Regions from separate parts of the Anoxybacillus andreesenii genome, predicted to be linked through region 2. Evidence: riboswitches for the same ligand, from Rfam matches in the RefSeq annotation. Region 2 holds a riboswitch; each other region holds the start of a gene.
The links. A riboswitch is a leader RNA that binds a small molecule or an ion and turns the genes downstream of it on or off. The one in region 2 is predicted to bind cyclic di-GMP.
Positions count from the first base shown of each region.

Region 1: linked by a shared signal. The riboswitch ahead of J2S07_RS08630 (WG repeat-containing protein) and the one ahead of J2S07_RS05410 (putative bifunctional diguanylate cyclase/phosphodiesterase) in region 2 are both predicted to bind cyclic di-GMP.
Region 3: linked by a shared signal. The riboswitch ahead of J2S07_RS08465 (methyl-accepting chemotaxis protein) and the one ahead of J2S07_RS05410 (putative bifunctional diguanylate cyclase/phosphodiesterase) in region 2 are both predicted to bind cyclic di-GMP.

Region 1 is NZ_JAUSTU010000007.1:1,575-9,433, reverse strand. It holds gene J2S07_RS08635 (DEAD/DEAH box helicase) at 1-1,338, opposite strand, end outside; cyclic di-GMP riboswitch class I at 1,603-1,687, shown strand; gene J2S07_RS08630 (WG repeat-containing protein) at 1,773-3,614, shown strand; gene J2S07_RS08625 (YciI family protein) at 3,801-4,079, opposite strand; gene J2S07_RS08620 (competence protein ComK) at 4,227-4,793, opposite strand; gene J2S07_RS08615 (DNA sulfur modification protein DndB) at 4,968-5,996, opposite strand; gene J2S07_RS08610 (DNA sulfur modification protein DndB) at 5,993-7,090, opposite strand; gene J2S07_RS08605 (hypothetical protein) at 7,779-7,859, opposite strand, start outside.
Region 2 is NZ_JAUSTU010000004.1:64,719-72,577, forward strand. It holds gene J2S07_RS05400 (potassium channel family protein) at 1-511, opposite strand, end outside; gene J2S07_RS05405 (GNAT family N-acetyltransferase) at 618-1,106, opposite strand; gene J2S07_RS05410 (putative bifunctional diguanylate cyclase/phosphodiesterase) at 1,131-3,269, opposite strand; cyclic di-GMP riboswitch class II at 3,335-3,418, opposite strand; gene sdaAA (L-serine ammonia-lyase, iron-sulfur-dependent, subunit alpha) at 3,550-4,479, opposite strand; gene sdaAB (L-serine ammonia-lyase, iron-sulfur-dependent subunit beta) at 4,530-5,192, opposite strand; gene J2S07_RS05425 (glutamine--tRNA ligase/YqeY domain fusion protein) at 5,480-7,135, shown strand; gene J2S07_RS05430 (DUF4317 domain-containing protein) at 7,204-7,859, opposite strand, start outside.
Region 3 is NZ_JAUSTU010000006.1:176,608-184,466, forward strand. It holds gene J2S07_RS08445 (methyl-accepting chemotaxis protein) at 1-872, opposite strand, end outside; gene J2S07_RS08450 (ATP-binding protein) at 961-1,353, opposite strand; gene J2S07_RS08455 (SpoIIE family protein phosphatase) at 1,370-2,491, opposite strand; gene J2S07_RS08460 (diguanylate cyclase) at 2,904-3,899, shown strand; cyclic di-GMP riboswitch class II at 4,013-4,096, shown strand; gene J2S07_RS08465 (methyl-accepting chemotaxis protein) at 4,209-5,939, shown strand; gene modA (molybdate ABC transporter substrate-binding protein) at 6,211-7,026, shown strand; gene modB (molybdate ABC transporter permease subunit) at 7,007-7,687, shown strand; gene J2S07_RS08480 (YitT family protein) at 7,784-7,859, shown strand, end outside.

The DNA of each region.
Region 1 (7,859 bases), on a different contig from region 2:
AAATGGAGCAAGACCTACGATCGGATTTCTGCTTTTATGAACACTCTCATGATCACTTACAAGGGAATGATAAATATACCGATTGGTAAAAGCAGAAATATCAGGATGCATCCTTCTCTGTTCTTTTAAAAGGAATAACTGAGGATGAAGCTTCCCTTCGTTCAACCACTCCACCATCCCAGCATGATGGAACACATCCTCTTTCAGCCATTTGACGACAAGCGGGTCCCGGCTTGAAGCGATCGGCGGCAGCTGTTTGAAGTCCCCGCAAATAATAACTCTTTTTCCTAAGGTAGCGGCAAAAGCAACCTGTGGCACAAACGCCATACTTGCTTCATCGAGGATGACAACATCATAGGTTTGTTCGTAAACCGCTTTGTCACTTGCCGCCTTAGCCAGTGTCGTCCCCACAATGAACGCATCTTCTACTAGTTGAACCTCTTTCCTTCGAACCTTTTCCAGCATCCTCGCAATCCGTATTTCTAACTCCAGCAGATGATCCGAATCTCGTTTGCTGAAAGAATGGGCCAAGTCTTGCTTGATAAGGCGCCGTTCTTCGAATAGTCTCTCTCTATCTTTTGCTAAGAGCGGATCCTGCTTTTCAATGAGTAGATTTGTGGTAATTTCGCGATGAGTTGTTGAAATGTCCCCCATGCTTCCACCGTAGCGAAGTACATCCCCTTCTTGAAATCTCTTTTTTCTTTTCATAAAATCAGTCAGTTCAGCCATTAGGACATCGACCGCTTGATTGCTATGGGATAATATCAACACTCTCTTCTTCTGAAAATACTTGTTAGCGGCTGTTCTAGCCAAGGTGTATGTTTTTCCTGTACCCGGCGGCCCCCAGACAAATGTAGCAGGATTGTATTTCGACCTTAACATCAATTCATGGACATTACTCTTGATTTTTTCCACTGGGTGTTTCTTTTCCATCGATGGATTCATCAATCTTTTCACTCTCAGCCGTTTTTGTTTGTTTTTTTTGATTTCATCCAAGCGCTCTATTAATTGTTCAAGCAGTTCCCAAGGATCATGTAACAGATAAGCATCCGAGATAAATTCCCCAAGGTTTTTCTCCAAGGCAAGGATGATCCCCCTACCCTCAGAGGAAAGCACTTTGCCGCCCGTTTTCATCGTTCCCCATTCCAGCTTTATTGAGGAACCAACTGGTATTTTCAACGAGCTGGCTGTATCAAAATAATAGCTATATGGGCCTTCATTTGATACCATCCTGCCATTTACTACGGAATACCTGCTTCCTCCAAATTTTTTTAAGTATGTAATCTCTTGATGCAGCGCTTGCTGCCACTCTTTGATATAGGTTATGGTTGTTGTCATTTGCTTCCCCTTGTTGTCGCTTTATACTATGTATTTTTTAGATTGTGCAAACACTCCTTAGTATAGTTTACTCAAGGCTTTCAGCAAATATTTTTTACACCTCATTCGGGATCTGCTGGTAGTAAGAAATTTGTAGCAGTCCTTACTTGTGGGATTGATGCTTACTTAGGCAGATTTGCCGCCTTTGTTGGAATTCCTACCAAAAATTATTAAAAATCTATAGATTTTCCCCTCAAAAGATAGTAAAATTCTACTGTTTCTACTTATACGAAGTGGCAAACTTATCGAAAGGTAAGGACGCAAAGCTCCAGACCTAATGCCTATTGGCTACGGTGGCTGAGTTACCGAATTTAGTTGGGAAACGGATATCTTCCTGCTTTTATTTAAAGCAGGTATTTTTTTTGCTCAAAATTAGACATCTAGGGGGTTACAGAATGAAATTTAGAAATTGGAAAGTCGCTGCATCTTTACTTGTAATATCTGGTGCCTTACTAACAGGCTGCCAGGATACGGGGAATGAAGGCAAAACATCTAAGGAAACCTTGAAGACTGAGTCTTCTCAAAAAGAGACAAAGCCTACGTTGGAAGAGCAAGGATTTGAAATTAAAACGGTCCTGTCCTATGGTGAAAATCTCAATATGATATCACTTGAAAAAGACGGTGCGGAGTATGTCGGTACGATTGATGATAACTTTCATTGGCTGATGGAGCCCACGAATGAATATAAATTTGAGGAATTAGAGTTCCATGATGGACTAGCTGCAGCGAGTATTCCAGAAATGAGAGAAATGATACTAGCGGAGGACCCTGAGGCTAGATTATACGGTTACATAAATACAAAAGGCGAATGGGTCATTGAACCGATATTCAGATCTGCCAATAATTTTTCAAACGGAGTTGCAGTAGTAAGTACGATCGAGGAGGATCGTGATGATCTCAGTAATTCACGAACAATTGTCATTGATACAAAAGGAAAGGAAGTTGGCGAATTAGCTGAGGTGGGCCTTGAAAAATTGGACTTATATGATGGAGACTACTTTTACGGTTCATATTTCGGTGATTATTTATACACGACATTCGGATTTTTTGACAAACAGGGAAACTACATAGAAGTATATGAAGAAGAGCCAGAAGATGAAGGTAGTCATTTTCTAGTCTTGGACGGAAAAATCATCAAAGAAGATGCTGATGGTTATATTAGCATCGAGGGATTGGATGGTTCCCCTATTAAAACCTTCGATCAGACAGGCCACTTTACAACAGAAGATATTAAAGACCTGCTCGATCACAACATGTTCCTCGCTTCAGGTGACATCGTTGGGGGAGAAGGAAATGCCATCGTGGATTCTAATTTCAATGTACTTTTTCAACCTGATGGTTTTACACTGGGATTAGCCAAAAATCTCATCTTCACTGGAGAATCATCAGGTGACCCTGAGGATGAGGCATATACTCAATCAGGGGACTTTTTTGACTATACAGGTAAAAAAGTATTTAGAGTAACCAATATGGTTGGTGCCGTTTATGGTGATAAATATTTTGCTAAAGGAAAAGAATATTATCAATTAGTAGACATAAATGGAAAAGTATTAATTGACGAATCCAAGAAAATCACCGACACTGAAGCTGCTTTGTTTGATGAGGGTGGGGATGACAACACTCCTAGTAAGAAATTAGTTCGAATTGAATATAGAAAAAATGCAAAAGATGCAGAGCCAAATCAAGCACTTTTAAACGTAGATACTTTAAAAATAGTAGACTATGAGGACTTGCTAAGATTGGAAACTGATGGATCGAAAGTAGTGAAAGCTCAAGCTAAAGAAGTTAAGAACAAGCAGAAAGATACAAACACCAAAGTGGTTAAAAATACATCGGCAGAGTTAATTGAGCACAAAAAAGAGTATTGGAGATTTGTAGACGTCTTGACAAATCAAATAAAGGAAAGCTTAGCCACATCACCTCAAGGAATCGATGGATTTGAAGGATTACTTAAAAATTGGAGAGAAATACAAGGTCAGTTGGAGGGGCTTAATGTACCAAATGACCCAGCATATCAAGATTTCAATCAGAAATTAGTAGGTGGTCTTCCACCCCTTATAGAAGGTACCGAAAAGCTGCTAGACATGTTGCAAGATTACCAATCCAATCCTACTTCTGAACAAGAAAGAGCCATCAATGATGAAATTGGGAATCTAGAGTATAATCTATTCAACTTTCAGTCCAATATCAATGCCTTAGACGGAACAAAAAAGCTCTTGCAAGATGCTTTAAAATAAAGTTATATATTGGGATTTGGACACTAGTCACCCTTTAGGAATCTATTTTCACAAGCTTAATTCACACGAAGCAGGATACCTTAGTTGGTTCCTGCTTCTTCAATTAAACAAATGTTACCTTCAGCAGATCTCTGAATTATTCACCTGCGATGATCAAACTACTTGATTGTTTCAGTATATATGCATTTATTCATCCAATAAGTAATTATTTTCTTCATTAGCTGGTTCAAGTGTTCTGATTTCATAAGATTTACATCCAGAAGCTATGAACGGATCGGATTCTGCTATATTTATTGCCTCAACTAAATCTTCGGCAAAAAATATGACCATTCCACCTGGATAATCCGTAAAAGGGCCACATAGCACTAGTTTTCCCAATCTCTTCAATTCTCTTAAATATTCCACATGGCTCTTTATGAGTTCCTTATTTATCGGCTTCTCGTTTTTCATCAGATACATATACATTATGGTTCATCCTCCTCTGCATGCAAACGCAGCTCGAAATATTCTACAAGAAAATAGTAGCATTATGATATAAGGCTATCAATACGAACGATGTTTACAGCAATTGAATGGTACCACTCGGAGCAGCTGCTTTTGTTTATAGCATTTCTATTTATCTTTTTTTCTATTTGATTTGCATTCATACCCCCCCTTCTCTTCAACGATCCTAAACCCTCTTTCAGGCTCAGTGATGAAGCCTAATGATTGTTGCCTGTTATGGTCAATCATCCCCCTTAGGTCCGATGTAAGATTGCGTTTGTTACGAAATGAAGATTCTCGCATTTTAATATTAATTTCATGACCATAGCTCAGAAATACTTTCGTGTCTTTTATCCCCAGTGATTTAGTATTTTTCACATGATTTAAGGCGAACCAGACGCAATTATGTTTTTTATAGGATCTTGTTGGGAATAGCCAGATGTCCAAGGAGCCATCGATTTTAATCGGATACATTTTTTTATTTTCCCCAAGCAGCTTTCTCGAACTACTTAAGGCACCTTTGAAATCTGATCCATAGCTGATAAGCGACTTATCAATAAGGTTAACCGGTGACATGGCGACTAAAAAGCAATCTGCACCTTCTATAACAAATGTGAATAATTCTCCATTCTCATGAAATACACCATAAAGTAGAACTGTCTTTCCATTAATTAAGTAATTGTACTTAATATCCAATTTGTATCCCTCCTTCATTGTGTTTGCTGTTTCACTAATCGTAGATCTATAAAATTTCCGCGAAAAAGGGTATACTAACAAAAGGTTGGTATACCCGACCTAAAGACTCCCATAGGTACTGTCTGCCCAGACTGTGCTACCTATGGGGTTTTTATTTTATTTCTCACATTCTCCTCACCTCCCTTGTTCCTCAAGGAAGTTTACAAGCTTTTCAATATTTGCTTTGTCGTTAGCCAAATAAAAATATCCTCCTCTAGCAGTGCCCGCAAACTCCTTCCAAATAGGATTTTTTCTATTAAAATCGACATCTTTTAAACTGCGCATTCGCTCGACTAATTCTTGTTCTCGCTCTTTTAGATTTGTATTTTTCAAGCCTTTATTCGCAAAGTAGGCAATACTAATAAGTAGAGGATGATTTGCCAGCATCGATATCTGAAAATCCCCGATCCGTTCTGGAGGATATAACTTGAATAATTCGTGAAACCACGTATTGATCAGCTTGATGTAATCCTCTGCCTCCATGTGCATTTCATAGCGATCCTCCATCGTTCTGAATACCATTTTTCCAGTTAGAAAGATTGCCACAATTTGGCGCAGATGTGACAACGAAAGCAGCTTCTTATTAGCGGGCCTTACGACTGCTATTTTTTCAATTTCAACACCAGCTGTCTTTAATTGTGAATTTGTTTCTAAAATTGAATTGGTTATGATGTTCAATTCTTTTCTTGAGTCAAAGGCAATCCTTTTCGATAAAGCCACCTTTTTCCCCTTCGTATTCAAGTCGATATACAGCTGGTCTGATTCTTCCTTTGACAGTCCTTCAAAAATTTGGACAGCTATCTCTGTATGTTGAAAAAATAAAAGGAGCTTGTAGCCTTTTTTCATTTCCTCGGGATGATCACTTTTTGCCTCCCTGTATCCCATTTCTTCGATTTGACAAAGGGCAGCAAGTCTTTGGCTGCCATCAATGATCGTTAACTCTTGAGGCTTTTCCGACCCAAGATAATCAACATTTGCGACGATTGGTGGGAAATAAATTTGCTCGGTTAATACATTCTCCAAAATGTATTTTTTTATTGCTCTTACATGTAGTTTGTTTACATCACGTAATTTCACTTGACCATGATGGATTAAGTTTGAAAGCTCTTCAAGTGTATAAGTTGCAATCGATTGTCGTTTGGAAAACACATCGTTGACGATCAAGGACATCCTATCCTTTCTTTATTTAGAATCGATAAGAATTTCACGGCTGTTCTTTGTATTGAAGTTGTGGATGAATGGTGTTTGATTTTTCTTGATGCAGGGTCATATAGATGTGAAAAGATCGGGTCATCATGCTGCCACGAGCTATAATGTTTAAGCTTCTTTAACTGCTGAATTGCCTCTAAATGTGGAATGTCATATTTCTTGTTGAGTTCATGAATCGTAAGGGCTAATGCAACCTGAATTCCCGTCAGACCCGTCACATACTTCTTCCGGTTAGCCATTTGCTTCGGGAACAGGTGCTGCCAGGATTCAAAGAATGCCAGTGAGATGGCCATTACTTCTTCAGGTGTACAGTTTCCAAAATTGGCGTTGCCTTTTTTGACTGTCAAGATCCCTTCAAATAATGCAAGCAAGCATCTTCTCATGATGGTTAGTGAAGTAACTGCGGAGTTTTGGTAGGTAAGGCGTGATAACTCTGTTTCAATTTCAAACTGACGCTCAAGTTGTTTTGCCACTTTTCTCGTTAACTCTGTATATGCATCGCGATGATCGTATTTCATAATTAATCCTGTGTGTGCTTCTTTTCGCTCCGAATTGATATCGGTAAATAGCTGCTTCTCCTCTTGTAGTGAAAGGTCCAAATACACTTGCATCGCTACTGGATAGGCTTCCAGTTTATTAATGTAGTTTTGAAAAGTCCGTGCCTCTTCCATATCCCCAACTTCTTCCGCTGTTTCCATTTGTGTTTTTAAGTGGCTTAATGCTGATGACAAAGCCGCTGCGCGGTGTTGTCCGTCAAGAATATAAAGCTTTGCTCCCGGAATCAGCTCCCAGCCTTGCTCTGTTTTTTTAATAGCTCCCCTTGCCGAAAAAATAAAAGGTGAAAAATAAAAATACCTAGATCTTAATGAATCTAATATAAATTGTCTTATTTCAACTCTTCTTATTGGATCTAATTTTCTCTGTACTTCTGGATCTACCTTAAATAAAGCTTCTAGTGTCGAAAAACGAATTTGGGTTGCCAATACCTCTTTGCCAAATTGATGATAGCCGATACCTTCAATGATGGTTTTGAAGTCAAGATTTGACAATTTTCATCACTCCTCTGAGAATATTATAAATATTTCCAATTATGAATGTAAATACCATTAATAATTTACGTGGTATCGAACATCAACTAGTACTCTGTTTTGTTATTCTTCTTCAGCAAAACATTGACAGACAATATTTATGTGATATAATTTAAAAAATTTTTTTTGGAAAATTACTATTTCACTTATTTTTTCATCAAATAATGGCCATTAACCCCTATCAAGATGGGGAAAAAGATATATTTATGAAGGTTTTGTGAACATTTATTTTAATAAAGGTATTTTGCTCACCAAATATTCATAATTAGGCCACTTTATTTACACGGTCCTTTTTCATTCCAGTTTTATTGGGGACTACTTCTTCTCAAAAACAAAAAACACCCACATTTTTATGTGAGTGCCAATAAGATAAGTAGTTCAGTTGATTCGTTCATAGTACTGCTGTATTAGTTGTTCAAAAGGTTCCTTGCCCCTATTGCTTTCGTAACCACTTTTCCATTCTCAATCCCTCTCTCTCACTCAACTTCTTTCAACTATTAGTGGATGTGTTTACCTTAAATTAGTTTTTTCGCACATATCTCATAAATAAAGAAAAGCAGCTCCATTTTAAAATAGGAACTGCCTTTTACTTGCATTAAAAAGCATAGATTGGCCGAAATAAGTGAACTTCTTGGGAGCCCTTTAGGCTTCAGTTTGGGGAATCTGGAAATTTGCGAATGATATATTTTGCCTTTTCAATAGGGAATGGTGCGTTCTCCTCAGAAAAATA
Region 2 (7,859 bases):
TAGCCCGAATATCTAATTCTGATAGGGTTTTATTATGAATTTTGTCTGAGGCGACCACTTCAGCAATACTGAATTCCTTCGATAATTCAATATAATCAATGATTTTTTTGGAGCCGATATAGTGCGCAATCCGAAGCGCCATATCCCGTTCTGGATGAATCACACGGTCTACCCCGATTTTTTCAAGTACCTTCGCATGATAATCATCATGCGCCTTAGCCCAGACCTGAGGAACGCCAATTTCCTTTAACAAAAGGGAGGTGAGGATACTAGATTTAATGTCATCACCGAATGAAACAATCGCATAATCAAAATTACGAATTCCTAGCTTCTTTAAGGTGTTTTCATCAATTTCAGTTGCTAGGATAGCCTGTGTGGCATATTCAGAGTAATAGTTCACCTTTGCTTCATCAATATCAATGGCCAAAACATCGATATCTAATTCAGACAAGGCCTTCACCAATGTGCCTCCAAATCTTCCTAATCCAAAAACGGCAAACGATTTCTTCATTCTTTTCTTCCTCTCTAGAATAAATACAAAGGGCTTCTGAAAATAAAAAAAACCATCCCTAACAAAAGAATGGTCAATGCTTGTTATTAAAATACTCCTCAGTTATTTAATTGTCAACAAGAAAATCAGTATGAAATTCCTGTATCGATCTCCGGTGTTCATCATACCTTTCTGCCATATTACCATTCGTAATACGGTATATGAGACTTCTCCAAAAAGCCTGGGCAGGATAGTTCTTTTCAATCTGCGTAATCATCCATTTACCAGGGAACATTCTAAAAATCTTTGTTGCCGCTTCCTTCCCAAAGCCTCTTCCCTTAAATTTAGACATAATGAAAAATTCATTAATGGAGTGTGGACCTTCATTGAAATCACATTCTACTAAGGCAAACCCAACAAACTCCTCCTCACTTTTTATAAAAAAGGGATGAAAATTGGGGTCATTCCAGTATTTTTCTAACTGAAAGGGAGCAAACGAACCATTCTCCTCTAACTTGATCGAAGGGATGCACTGACTAAATTCGTAAATATAAAATTGCATGAGATTGTGTAAAATATATTCATCCTCTTTTGGGATCTTAATTAAATTTATCATTATGCTCTCCTATCCATTGAGTAATCACCGATATTGGTGGGCTTTGTCCTGAATATTGATGAACTTTACTACCACTTCTTCAGCCGTAAGAGGAGGACTGAACAAATACCCTTGAATCTGCATACAATCATGCTCCCGCAGAAATTGCAGCTGTTCCTCATATTCGACCCCTTCTGCAATGACCTCAATTTGAAGATGCTGAGCGATTGAGACAATCATGGAAATAATGGCTGCTTCTCTTTTGTCGAGAATAATATCCTTCACAAAGGATTGGTCAATCTTCAACCGATCAATCGGCAGGTCTCTTAAATAATGTAGGGATGAGTAACCTGTTCCAAAATCATCAACCGCAATCTTCACGCCCAGATCCCTGAATTCTTGAAGGATAAGCGTGGCGTTACTCACATCCATTGTCATGCTTTCGGTTATCTCAAGCTCTAAATAATGCGGTGACAGTCCCGTCTCAGCTAAAATTTCCTCAACAATTTTTGGCAAATTTTGTTGGAAAAATTGTTTCGTGGATAGGTTCACAGAAATTCCAACTTTCGGCAAGCCCATGCGATGCCATTCCTTCAATTGCCTGCAAGATTCCCTCAACACCCATTCGCCAATTGGAATAATAAGTCCTGTTTCTTCTGCTAAAGGAATAAAATCGCTAGGAGAAATGAGACCACGCTCGGGATGCCTCCACCTAAGTAGGGCCTCAAAGGCCATAATTTGACCAGTGCGCAGATCCACTTGCGGTTGGTATGTAATAAATAGATTCCCTTCTGCTATAGCTCTATGTAAATCCTGCTCTAGCACGAGGCGGTCCATAAGCTGTTTGTCCATTTCTTTTTGATAGATTTTATATCGATAGACTTCATTTCGAGCTTCATTCATCGCAACATGAGCATGCTTCAATAGCTCTGTTTCCGTTCTGCCATGCTCAGGATAAATGGAAACACCAATATTTAATGTCACATTGAGTCGTAAATGCTGAATTTGAAAAGGCTCATTCATCGCATTTTGAATCTGTTTGCAGATCGAAATGACATCCTTTTCACTTGTTAATTCGGACATGAGAACGGTATACTCATCCCCACCCATCCTTGTAATTAAGAGGTGGGTAGGCAATATTTGTCTCATCCTCTGAGCAACTCCTTTAAGAACAAGGTCTCCAAAGGAATGTCCGAGGGATTCATTAACCGTCTTAAATCGCGCAATATCAATAAAAAGAATAGCTTTCTTCATACCTGCCCTATTTTTCAACTCATCTTCAAGCCGCTCCTTGAACAAGCGTCCATTTGGTAGCTTTGTCAATTCATCATGGTAGGCAAGATAGCGCAGCTGAGATTGGGCCTCCTTTTGCTTTTGAAACGGCTCCTCTACAGAGGTCCAATAAAAAGAACGCATAAGAAAGTAAAAACCAAATAATTGAAATAAATGCCCTACAAAATTTGAAATATCATAAACGCTCTTATAAGAGGTAAACATAGAATCTCCGATGATTAAATAAACAGAAGCAACAAGTAGCATGAGATGAAGTGTTTCCTTAGAATTCTGATTGAGCCTCCTAATTAAGAAAATAATACAGACAATCTGAAGAATGATGGCGATGTACTGCAAACTATTTTTCAAAATCGTTGTTCCTTGCCCATCGATAACCAATTCAGGCAAAAAGTTGGCAGGATTGAAAATAATGAATGCCCATATGAAGGTGTAGACTCCCCCAAGCAAGTACCCTTTCCATCTCCACCAGATAGATACCTTCCGATCCCTTGATGCAACAATGATTAGCAGCCCAAGAGCTTGGGTCAATCTTCCGACGATATAAAACCAGGTTGCTTTATATGGTGAACTTTCTGTGATAAAAAACGGCATTCCTTTATAAGAGATAAGGTGCAGTACTTCAAGCAATGCTATCGTGAAAAAAAGACTGCCTAGCCACAATCGATAACTGGACAGAACATGCGGAAACATCATCCATGCTTGAATAGCAATGGTAAACGATACGACGACCATGAAGATTTCCATAATAATATGTAAAGATAAATAGTTAGCCTCACCGAAGATTCCATATAAAGATTCTTTATAAATGATCGCTAACAACGTTAGTATAATGGAAACTATAATAATAGCTCCATTCACTTTCAAAAAATGATTTTTCATCCATCGTCTCAAGTTGTTTACCCCTTTGACCGTTTTTTTCATTGGTCCTGCAGATTCTGAGATCAAAAAAACCGACCTTAAACCAAGGCCGGTTGCACCACTTTCTCCCAGCCTCTCAAGTGCCCAAATACGAAAGGATGATCATCGAATCCATAAAATATGATACGCAATAGTCATTTATGCCTATATTATAAATGATTTTTCTTGAAGACTACTATATTTTCTTAAAGAAAAATTTGACGATAAATCAACAGTTTTGCCTTTGTCACAGGAACAAGGAATTTTCTACCTCTTACTCCTTCGGTAACAAATGAAGTAATAGTGACTTCTGAGCCCCTGGCTCCACCGATTCTTTTCGACCGAATATTTCTGCCTCAAGCCTCTTTCCAGTCGGAGTAGCTGCTAGTCCGCCCTTTGCAGTTTCTCGCAGAGCGGTTGGCATCGTTTGCCCGATCAAATACATCGAATGGATGACCTCGTCACAAGGAATACGACTTTTGATTCCCGCTAGTGCCATATCCGCTGCTGTAATGGCATTCGATGCACCCATCGCATTTCTTTTCACACATGGGACTTCTACTAAGCCCGCTACTGGATCACAAACAAGACCAAGCATGTTCTTTAAAGTAATCGCCATGGCTTCAGCACATTGACTTGGCGTTCCACCTGCCAATTCTACAATAGCTGCGGCTGCCATCCCGCTTGCAGAACCAACCTCTGCCTGGCATCCTCCAGCCGCACCAGAAATCGAGGCATTATTGGCTACGACAAATCCGAAGGCAGCAGCTGTAAAAAGGAATTCTATCATTTCCATTCTTGTCGGATTTAGCTTCTCCTTCACCGCAAATAAAGTACCTGGTACCACTCCCGCAGAGCCAGCGGTTGGGGTGGCACAGATGGTCCCCATCGCCGCATTTACTTCATTTGTTGCCATCGCCTTACTGACAGCGTCTAATAAAAGATTCCCACCGAGAGATTTTCCACTGTTAATATATTTTTGGAGAAGAACGGCATCTCCCCCAGTCAGTCCTGATACGGAGACGACTCCTTTTAGTCCGCGTTCGACCGCTTCTTCCATCACCGTTAAGTTGCGATCCATTTTGGATAGGATTTCCTCCCGTGATAATCCTGTTACCTCTATCTCCTGCTGAATCATAACCTCTGCGATTTTCACTTGTTTGCTTTCAGCGAGTTCAACAAGCTCCGCAACACTTCGAAACATCATGTTCTTCAATTTCCCTTCCTTCTAGGCTGTAATCAATCAAAAAGCTATTATTCTACCATCTTAATAATCTGAGTTACATTTGGAAGTTCCTCTAACTCATTTAGAATTTTCTCATCGATCTTTTGGTCGACCTCGATAACCATCATTGCCATCTTGCCTTTTTCCTTGCGCGATACTTCCATATGACTAATGTTAATTTTATTTTTCGCCATCACCGTTGTCACGGCGGAAATCACTCCGAACTGATCATTGTGGACAACGAGAATAGCTGGATTTTCACCGGATAGCTTAAGCTTAAAGGAGTTAAGTTCGGTAATTTCAATCGTCCCACCACCAATCGATATTCCAACGAGTTCAAGCTCCTTGTCCTCATCAAAGAGCCGAATGCCAACGGTATTCGGATGATCAGTGACTGTGCTTTCCACGAAAAACTCCACTTCCATATTTGCTTCCTTTGCCAGTTGAAGTGACATAGGAATTCGTTCATCAAATGTATCAAAATCAAGCAAGCCCCCAACAATAGCCAAATCGGTACCATGTCCCTTGTAGGTTTCAGCGAAGGATCCGTATAAATAAATCATCGCTTTTTGCGGCTTCCGACCAAATAATGTTCTTGCCACTCTGCCAATTCTTGCAGCTCCTGCTGTATGTGAGCTTGATGGCCCAATCATTACTGGACCAATGATGTCAAATGCCGATCGAAATTTCATCACAGATACCCCTTTTTCAGTATAAATATATTAAAAAAAGCCTATTCCTATCATAGCATAGAAAATATTTTTCCCCTACCGAGAGGTTAAAAAACCCCTTCCCCATTATAATATACGGTTATTTTCTTGAAAAGGTTTTCATAATTTCCATCCAAGTTGGAGATCGAATAATGAGTCGAAATTTGCAAAGTTCTATGAGACTTCAAAGGGAAGAGGCTTTTTATTTCACCACTTCCTATTGTATAATAGGATAATAACTATTGATTCACTGGAAAGGCTGATAAAGATTGGAACAAAATTCTTCAAATTTTATTAGAACGATTATTACAGAGGATTTAGAGAGTGGGAAGCACGATAAGATTATCACTCGTTTTCCTCCAGAACCGAACGGCTACTTACATATTGGACATGCAAAGTCGATTGTTATCAATTTTGGGTTGGCAGATGATTTTAACGGAAAGACCAATTTGCGTTTTGACGACACGAATCCACTGAAGGAAGACCAGGAATTTGTCGACTCTATTCAGGAGGATGTTAAGTGGCTCGGCTATGAGTGGGACGATCTACGCTTTGCGTCAGATTATTTTGAGGAAATGTATAACCGTGCTGTTTTACTCATTAAAAAGGGGCTCGCCTATGTCGATGATCTTTCTGCTGATGAAATTCGTGAATATCGTGGGACATTGACAGAGCCTGGGAAGGAAAGCCCGTACCGAGACCGTTCAATCGAGGAAAATCTCGACCTATTTGAACGCATGCGTGCTGGTGAGTTTGGCAACGGAGAAAAGGTTCTACGTGCCAAAATTGATATGTCTTCCCCAAATATCAATATGCGTGATCCAGTTATTTACCGAATCGCCCACGCAACCCACCACAATACAGGAGACAAATGGTGCATCTATCCGATGTATGCCTTCGCCCATCCACTTGAGGATGCAATCGAGGGGGTCACCCATTCTCTTTGTACGACCGAGTTTGAGGATCAACGACCTTTTTACAATTGGGTGATTGAACATTGTGAAACCGAGTCCAAGCCACGCCAAATTGAGTTTGGTCGCTTAAACATTACGAACACGGTCATGAGTAAGCGTAAATTAAAGCAGCTTGTCGAGGAAAATTATGTTGACGGCTGGGATGACCCGCGCATGCCAACAATTTCTGGATTAAGACGAAGAGGTTTTACACCTGAAGCGATTCGTGAGTTTGTCAAAGCAACAGGAGTCTCTAAAGGCTCTGGATTTGTTGATTCAGCGATGCTTGAGCATTTTGTTCGCGAGGACCTAAAGCTGAAGGCTCCGCGCACAATGGGAATCCTTCGTCCATTGAAGGTTGTCATTACAAATTACCCTGAAGATCAGGTTGAAATGCTGGATGCTGAGATTAATCCTGAAAATGAAGAGATGGGTATGCGTCAAATCCCGTTTTCCCGCGAAATTTATATTGAGCAAGAGGATTTCATGGAAAACCCACCAAAGAAATACTTCCGCTTGTTCCCTGGAAATGAGGTTCGCTTAAAACACGCTTACTTCATCAAATGTGAGGACGTTATTAAGGATGAAGACGGTAATGTTGTCGAAGTTCATTGTACGTACGACCCTGAGACAAAAAGTGGAACTGGCTTCACAGGTCGAAAAGTAAAGGGCACGATTCATTGGGTGGATGCGAAGCATGCAGTACCTGCTGAATTCCGTCTGTACGAGCCTCTTATTTTGGACGAGACCGAGGATGAGGAAGATGAAGGAAAGACCTTCCTTGATAAGGTGAACCCACGTTCACTTGAAATCATCCAAGGGTTTGTTGAACCGAATATGAAGGATGTCAAGCCTCAGGAGAAATTCCAATTTTTCCGTCATGGCTACTTTAACGTTGATCCGAAATACTCAACACCTGAAAAACCTGTATTCAATCTCATTGTTTCGTTGAAGAGCTCGTTCAAGCTTTAATTCTATTGCCTGGAAGATAGCAAAGGGAGGAAACCTAGAGTTTCTCTCCCTTTGCTTTTTTGTTGTTTCTAAAATGCCTCTGGAATCAACTTAAATCCATCAATGACGGCATCCTCATCAACTTCTATTAATAGGCAGCGTTTGCCATTATAATTGACCTGCTTTACGTATTTCAAATCCTGTGGACTAATAGCAATATTTGCGACTTTTGTATTAATTTTAATCGACTTAGAGGTAAAGTTCGGAAGGATATTATTGGCCTTCAGCTCGTATTTTTCATCGTCTATTACCTTTTGAAAGGCTCGCTCGACTTTTTCCGGCTCAACATCCTCAACCCCGCTCACCTTGAGCACCCGTTCGACATCCTTGTAGTCCAGTCTTGGCGTGTCCTCTTCTTCATTCTCATCAATGACGCGGTGGATCTCCTCATAGACATTCGCTAATGTAGCTGTATCAAACTCCTCACCGGCTACTTCCTTCACAATCTCTTCAAAGACAGCCTTATCCTCTAGAGCCGTTAATACGGGTTCCCCATTTAACACGTCCTCGATAAAATGGAAATCTGGCTCATTTGCTTTCCCAGATGAATAAAGAATATGATTCACATCAGTCGAATTTTCGGTAAAGCACGGGTAAAGAAAGCCGGCTGCGGGTGCAGTGAGCTTAATAATTGGATCGACGACCACGTTATACTTAAATTCTCTTTCCACATAGTCAAATAATA
Region 3 (7,859 bases), on a different contig from region 2:
AAGGCAATTTGATTAGCAGCTTCACTTGTCTGAATGGCAGCCTCAGCTAGTAGATTGGAAGACTCTGCTACTAGATTCGTGTTATTCGTTATATTAGCGGTGATTCCTAGTAAACTGTCCTTCATTTTGATGAAGGAATTTGCTAAGTCGGCGATTTCATCCTTGCCTTTTGGGGTAGAAAGCTCAACCTTTAAGTTCAAATTCGCTATTTCGTTAGCATTATCGCGCAGTCTCATAATTGGCGATATAACTTGCCTTTTCATGAAAATGGTAATAAGAACTACTATGGCAAGTGCGATAATGGCAGAAATGACAAGATTATCAATTGCTGATGAAGCAGCGATTTTGGAGTATGGCTTCTCCGGAACGGCTGTAGACCAAATCCCTATTACTTCTCCATTCCTATTCTTGATTGGTTCATATGCTGCTTGATATGACTCTCCTAGTACATCAGCTTGTCCTAGATATCTTTCCTTCTTCTGAAGAACCACTTCCGCAACCGCATCAGAGATCTTTGTGTTTAGCATTCGCTTTCCGTTTTGCTCAACATTCGTCGCAATTCTAGTATCCAACTGGAATAAAGAAACCGCATTGCCACCAGTAAGCTTTCCAGTCATGTCTGCAAGTTCTTCATTACCAACAAGGCTAGTCTTTCCTTTATATAATTGACCATCAACAATTTGCCATTCCCCAGGAATTTTCTCATCAATATACTGATAACTTAGCTGTAAATCCGATACTAGCTTCATCTGAGCACTTTCAATTAAATTCTTCTTTGTTAAATAATAGTTGAGACCAGCCAGAATAGCGGTTAATAAAACAATACAGCTGATCATCAGGAAATTCATTTTTTTTCCAATGGTCCACTTCATTTGATTCCCTCCCAATAGGTTTTACAATTTGTCTCTTTTAAAATGATTAGAAGCTACAAAGTTCATGTAATTATCTTCTTGGAGACTCCTACAAAAACTTTTCCTCGGATACATTCTTAAACCAAATCTCATCAACCATATTTTTGATAAAAAGCAATCCACGACCCCGATCAGAAAATGTAATAATATCCGTGTCAAGCTGTAAAAAATCTTCCCAATGTTCATTTGGGATTCCTCCAGCTGAATCTATCACGGTAATTTTCATCGTTCCGTCCAAATAGAATACTTGCAGTTCGATAGATTTTTTTTCATTATTCCCAGTCTCATTCATGGCTTCTACTGCATTAATCATTAGTTCGTGGACTACAAAACATATTTCTCTTTTACTGGGAAGATCATAGACGGTCATGTATGTATGAATCATCTGGTCAACAAATGTTATTCCTTTTTGATTAGGTAGCAGGCTAAGGGTGATTTCCATAATATAAAACCTACCTTTAAATGTCTATTGTGATGGAAACAATAGTTATATCATCATTATGCTGTCTCTGATGCAAATAATGATCATCGGTAAAACTCGTCAAGGCCTTAAAATTGTCATAAGTGAGGTAAGGATTGAACAGCTTACTAGAGAGAACATTTTTATCACTTAAAGCGAATAACCCATCTGTATATAAAATGATGCGATGCCAGCCCTTAAGTGTCAGCGTTTTTTTATGGACATTAATGGTCGGAAGTAGTCCTAGGATCGTTGTAGTTGAAGGCAGCTTGATTACTTCTCCAAATTTTCCAAAGATGAAGCCGTGAGGGTTTGCTGCGTTTACATATTGAATCTGACCGTTTTTTATATCAATTACGACATATATAGCAGTCAACAAAAAGCTCTGCATGTCATCCTCATCAGCGAATAATTCATAGACGTGCCGATTTAACTCGTTCATGACGCTGACAGGATCTATTAATCTTGTCATCATACCTTTTAAAAGGGAGCGAATAGACATAGCTACCAAAGAAGAAGCGATGCCATGTCCCATGACGTCGAACAGCATGACTGCGTATAAATTCTCATCAATCTGGTACCAACTATACATGTCACCTCCTAGTTTATTGGTTGGAATATTAATTCCATCAAATTGTATATTTTTACTACATAATGAAGGAGTCAATGCATGTCTCTGTATTTTTTTTGCAATGGCTAAATCTGTTTGAAAACTATATTCATTATTTTTTCGTAGCCTTGTTTCATTCTGATATTTAATTGAAGCATGAATTCTAGCCTTGAAATGAAGATAGTCAATCGGCTCAGGAATGAAATCATAAATCCCTCTTTCAAAAGCTCTTTCAACAATACTCCTATCATTCAAGGGGGTTAGCAATATGATTGGTATGTCAACTAATTCGACAAGCAGCCCTAGGCAATTCATAAGCTGAGTTTTGGAAATGCTTGAGGGATCATAATTGTATATGATTAACTCTGCTTTTGTAGGTGACTCGGTTAAATCTTTTAGGGTTTCTTCTGTTGTTACAGTAAAATGAATATTGCTAATTCCCATCGAATGTAAATAATCCCTTAGAAGTTCACAATCTTCCCCTTTTTTATCAATAATTAATACGGACAATTCATTCCCACCCATTCTATATGAGGATCTGATAGGTAGTCGCAGATAATTTAAAACTTTAGTACTTTATGACTATTATTCAATTGTGACTATTTTACCATTTTAATATTAAGAAATCTATAATGGAATTGTAAAAAAATATTAGTTTGAGGTAATAAGGATGTTAATTATCTTTTTAGCTTGCTGCTGGGGACTAAAAAATACAACATAAATAAATGGATAGACATAGGACTTTTGACTATATTATATTATTTTCATAGGTATAAATTACTATTCAATTTCTTGTATTTTACAATATTTCCATTATAATAAAGGTGGAAATAATTCTGAAAAGAGGTTACTGCCTATGATTCAATCCATCTTATCAAATTTGGCCATCATATTATTGGGTCATTTAACAATGAGCACACTCATGAGCTTCCGGGAACATTTTTCTAAGAGGCAGATTAGTTTGTGTATTATTCTACTCTTTTCAGGGGTAATTATTGCAATGTTTTATTTGCCAATTCAATTTGGATCCTACAGACTGGATTTAAGGCTGATTCCACTCATATTCTTGGCGCTGCTCAGAGGCTGGAAAATAACGCTCCCTGTCCTTACTATTGTCAGCTTTTGGCGCTTTTTCATGGGAGGAGATGGGGCCATTCCAGGAATAATATTCGGTATGATTCTACCGACCTTGTTTACCTTGTCATTTTATAAACCCGACAAAGCCCGCAGCCATTTGATAGGCAGAATGATCCTTATATCAGTATGTTGGTTTATTTCTGATTTCCCTATTATATTTATCCTTCCTAACGGATTGGAAATATTTATGGATATTTTCTGGATAAGGTATCTATCATTTCTTGGTACAGCTGTCATTTTTTATCTTTTTATTCTCCTAGAACATAAGCGCGAGGCTTTAAAGCAGCAATTGGAATTCCTTGCTTGCCACGATCCTCTTACAAAACTACTAAATAAAAATAAATTCACACAATTAGTTGAGGAAAGTTTGTTGGAAGTAAATAAAACACATTCCATTTCCATGATCGATATTGATCATTTCAAGCAGTTGAACGATAAATATGGTCATATAGCTGGAGATCAAGTATTGATGATGTTGGCGAGGATATTCAAGAAGTATGAAAATGAAAATATAAAAATTGCCAGGTATGGTGGCGAGGAATTTATTCTGTACCAAAGGACGGCTTGTTTTGAAGAAGCAAAAAAGCTGATTGAGGAAATTCAGAATGAGATTCGGACTACTTTATTCAAAATAGATAAAAATCAATCTATAAAGGTCTCTGTATCAATTGGGCTAGCTGAAATAGAAAAAAACACTAAGCTTGAAGAAGCAATCAAATTGGCGGACAGAAATTTATACAAAGCAAAAGAAAATGGGAGAAATCAGTTGGTAGTCTTATAAACTAGTGGTCTTTACTTTTTTATCATAAATTAGATATATTTAGCAGTTTTTGTTGATTTTTGTAATTTATTAACTATAATAAACTTAAATATAGTAAATGACATTTTAATACATAGAATTATGGAAGCGATGAAGAATCATTTGTATGTGGGCACTTGGATGATTTGGAGCAAGTAGTGCAACCGACCCTAGTATGTTACGGGTCGGTTTTTTTTTCTAACTTTTTTGATAAGGATGCCGATAATTTTTTACAAAGATTGAAGAATTATAAAAATAAAAATAAAACTTAATTATTGCGGAGGGAAGTTAATGAACATTTTTGTAAAAAAAGCTAAACCATGGAATGAATATTTGAATTTTTCGGGTAAAACAGATATTTCCCAAGTCGGGGAAAGAGTCAAAGAACGATTGAAATTTTTCGGTATTGATCAAGATTCATTGGCATATGTCAAAGAGGCTGCTATCATTCTAGCTCCTTTTAAAGAGGAATTGATTAATCACTTCTATGAAAATATCCAATCGGTGGAACAGCTTCAAAAAATCATCCTTCAACACTCGACCTTTGAAAAATTAAAGAAGACAATGGAAAAATACTTGCATCAATTCTTGAGTGCGGAAGTCAATTATGAATATATATCCACAAGACTTAATATTGGGCAGGTACATAGTAGAATCAACTTGACTGCAGAACACTTTATATCTGCTCATCACTTAATGATTCAACTAATGACCTCAATATTAATGGAAAAATCACATCAAAATCCTGATAGAATGATGAAAACGGTTCTTGCGGTTCAAAAGCTTGCTGCATTTGACCAGCAGCTTATTGTAGAAAAATATATGGAAGAAACCTTTAAATCCTTTCTTTTTTCTGTTTCAGACATGCTCAGTGAGACAACAGGCATTGACACGACAAAGCAGCTTATTACAAGCATGGAAAAACAGCTCGATGAAACGTATAGTGTGACAGCAGCAACAGAAGAAATGAGCTCATCAATTCAAGAAGTTGCTAACTATGCTACAAAGGTAGCCGAAGGAACCGATGAGGCTGTTCAGTCAGCAGAAGATAGTAAACGAGTGGTAGATGAGGCGCTACATGGTATACAGATGGTGGGTCATGTTTATGAAGAGGTCGTAACAAAGGTGGGACAGCTTAGTCAGGAAATTAAACATACCCAGGATGTAGTCAAGATGATAAGAGAAATAGCGGATCAAACGAACCTGCTTGCCTTAAATGCTAGTATCGAAGCAGCTAGGGCTGGTGAACATGGGCGTGGTTTTTCTGTCGTAGCTGCAGAAGTTCGAAAATTATCTGAGCATACGAAGGAGCAAATAATTAAAATCACTTCTAATATGGACTCTTTGCAGCAAGTATCAGTGCAGCTTATACAACAAATTCGGGATACAGGGAATTTAGTTGAACAAAGTGTTACAGGAGCTGAGTACGCTGGAGATGCATTAATGAGAATTGTGTCAATGATGAAAGAGATTAGTGAATCAACTGCACAAATAGCTGCGATGAGTGAAGAGCAGACAGCTACGGTTGTGGATATTGCAGAGCGAAATAGCATTATTAATGAATACAGTGTTCACTCTCAAAAAATTGCAAAACAGACAGCAGAAACAGTTTTTGAATTGAGTAGTCAATTGGATGATTATCGCAAATCGTTCTTTAATATTAACGTTAAACTTAGTGCTAAAGATATTGTTAGAGTGGCTAAAACAGATCATCTACTCTGGAAGTGGAAAGTATATAATATGATGCTAGGAGTTGTATCTATTGGGGCACAAGAGGTAACATCACATGATATGTGCAGGTTAGGGAAGTGGTATTATGGTGATTTGCCTGCTCATGTGAAAAGTAAGGATGCCTTTAAACAATTAGAGGAGCCTCACAAAGAAGTCCACCAATATGCCAAACTAGCAGTTGAGTGTTATACAAAAAGTGATTCAGCTGGTGTTGAAAAAGCCTTTGAGCAGCTTGAAAGAGCTTCAAACCAAGTTATTGAATTGTTAACTCGTTTAGAAGCGGAACTATAAGAGGTTAACCAGTTTTTCAGATTAAACGAATAGGAAATTAAAAGGAATAGCTTAATCGGCTATTCCTTTGTGTTTGCTCATATTAAATAACATCATTTTTTGATTGAAAAATAGAAGATTGCATTTAATTAGACGGATAATGGGAAAAAACTAAGGATATGTGTATTCTAAAACTGTGAGATTAGTCATTTATTTTTATCACTAGTTATAATAAACTATAATTAGTTATAAATGGTTATAACTAATTATATTCATAAGGCAGAGGTGCAAAATGAAAAAGTGGTTTAAATTCGTTGGTATTCTCTTATTTGTACTTATGTTTGCGGTAGCGTGTTCGAATAATGAGAATACAGATCAATCTTCAGACAAGCAGGAACCAAAAAAAGAAAGTAAGGAGAAGGTGGAATTAACGATTTCTGCAGCAGCAAGTTTGAAAGATGCAATGGATGTGATCGGGCAGACATATCGAGAAAAACATCCTGAAGTAACTTTGAAATTCAACTTTGGAGCCTCCGGTTCTTTGCAGCAGCAAATCTCTCAAGGAGCGCCAGTTGATTTATTTTTCTCAGCAGCAGAAGATAAGTTTGATTTATTGGTAGAGGAAGGGAATATTGCAAAGGAAGATGGATTGGATCTGCTTGGAAATGAACTTGTATTAGTTGTTCCAAAGGGGGATCAATCGATTAAAGGTTTTGAAGATCTTACAAAAGAAGAGGTAGGCAAAATTTCAATCGGGACTCCTGAATCAGTGCCTGCAGGAAAATACGCAAAAGAATCTCTTGAAAAGATGGATATATGGAAAGATGTTGAATCAAAAGTAGTTTACGCAAAGGATGTTCGTCAGGTTTTATCTTATGTTGAAACTGGTAATGTGGCCGCTGGAATTGTTTACAAAACCGATGCATTGGTTTCTGACAAAATTGAAATTGTTGCGTCAGCCGATCCGGCAACACATACTCCAATTATTTATCCACTTGGGATCATTAAAGATTCAAAACATTACGAAGCAGCAAAAGAATTTTATGAGTATTTACAAAGTGATGCTGCTCTAAAGGTATTTGAGGAATATGGATTTACTACTAAATAAAGAATTCATGCAAGAATTCTTAAGTCCAATTTGGCTATCAATAAAGGTAGCTACGATATCGGGTATTATCGTTATTTTCATTGGAGCGTTGATAGGAAGAATTTTCGCTAGAAGAACTTTTAGAGGGAAAGCCGTTTTGGAGACCATTCTCATGCTCCCGATGGTTCTCCCACCTACAGTTGTTGGATTTTTTCTTATTGTCGTCTTTGGGAAGAATAGCTTGGCAGGACAGGCAATCGAATGGATCTTTAGGCAGCCCATCATTTTTACATGGTGGGCAGCTGTCATTGCTTCCATCGTTGTAGCATTTCCACTTATGTATCAATCCGCAAAATCGGGATTTGAGGGGGTTAACCGTGACATAGAGGACGCAGCTCGGGTAGATGGAGCAAGTGAATGGAGAATTTTTTTATTTATTTCTATTCCGTTAGCTTCAAAAGCCCTTATTTCTGGAAGTATATTAAGCATAGCACGGGCCTTGGGTGAATTTGGAGCTACTCTGATGTTCGCAGGTAATATTCCGGGAGAAACACAAACGATTCCTACAGCCATTTATATAGCCATTGATTCTGGTAATATGAAAATGGCATGGATGTGGGTCATTTCCATTGTCCTTCTATCCTTTTTCATGTTGCTGATTGTCCGGATAAAAAAAGAGTGATGCAACTAAGAGAGAATTCAGAAGTGAATTCATATTCTCTTTTCATCATTCATAAAATGGACAAGGGGAGAAGCCTGGTTGGGAGGGAAACAAGAAATGTATAAAACATTATTAATTTATTGCTCGCTATTTTTAGGAGCATCTCTACAAGGAATGGCGATGTCCATCTTCT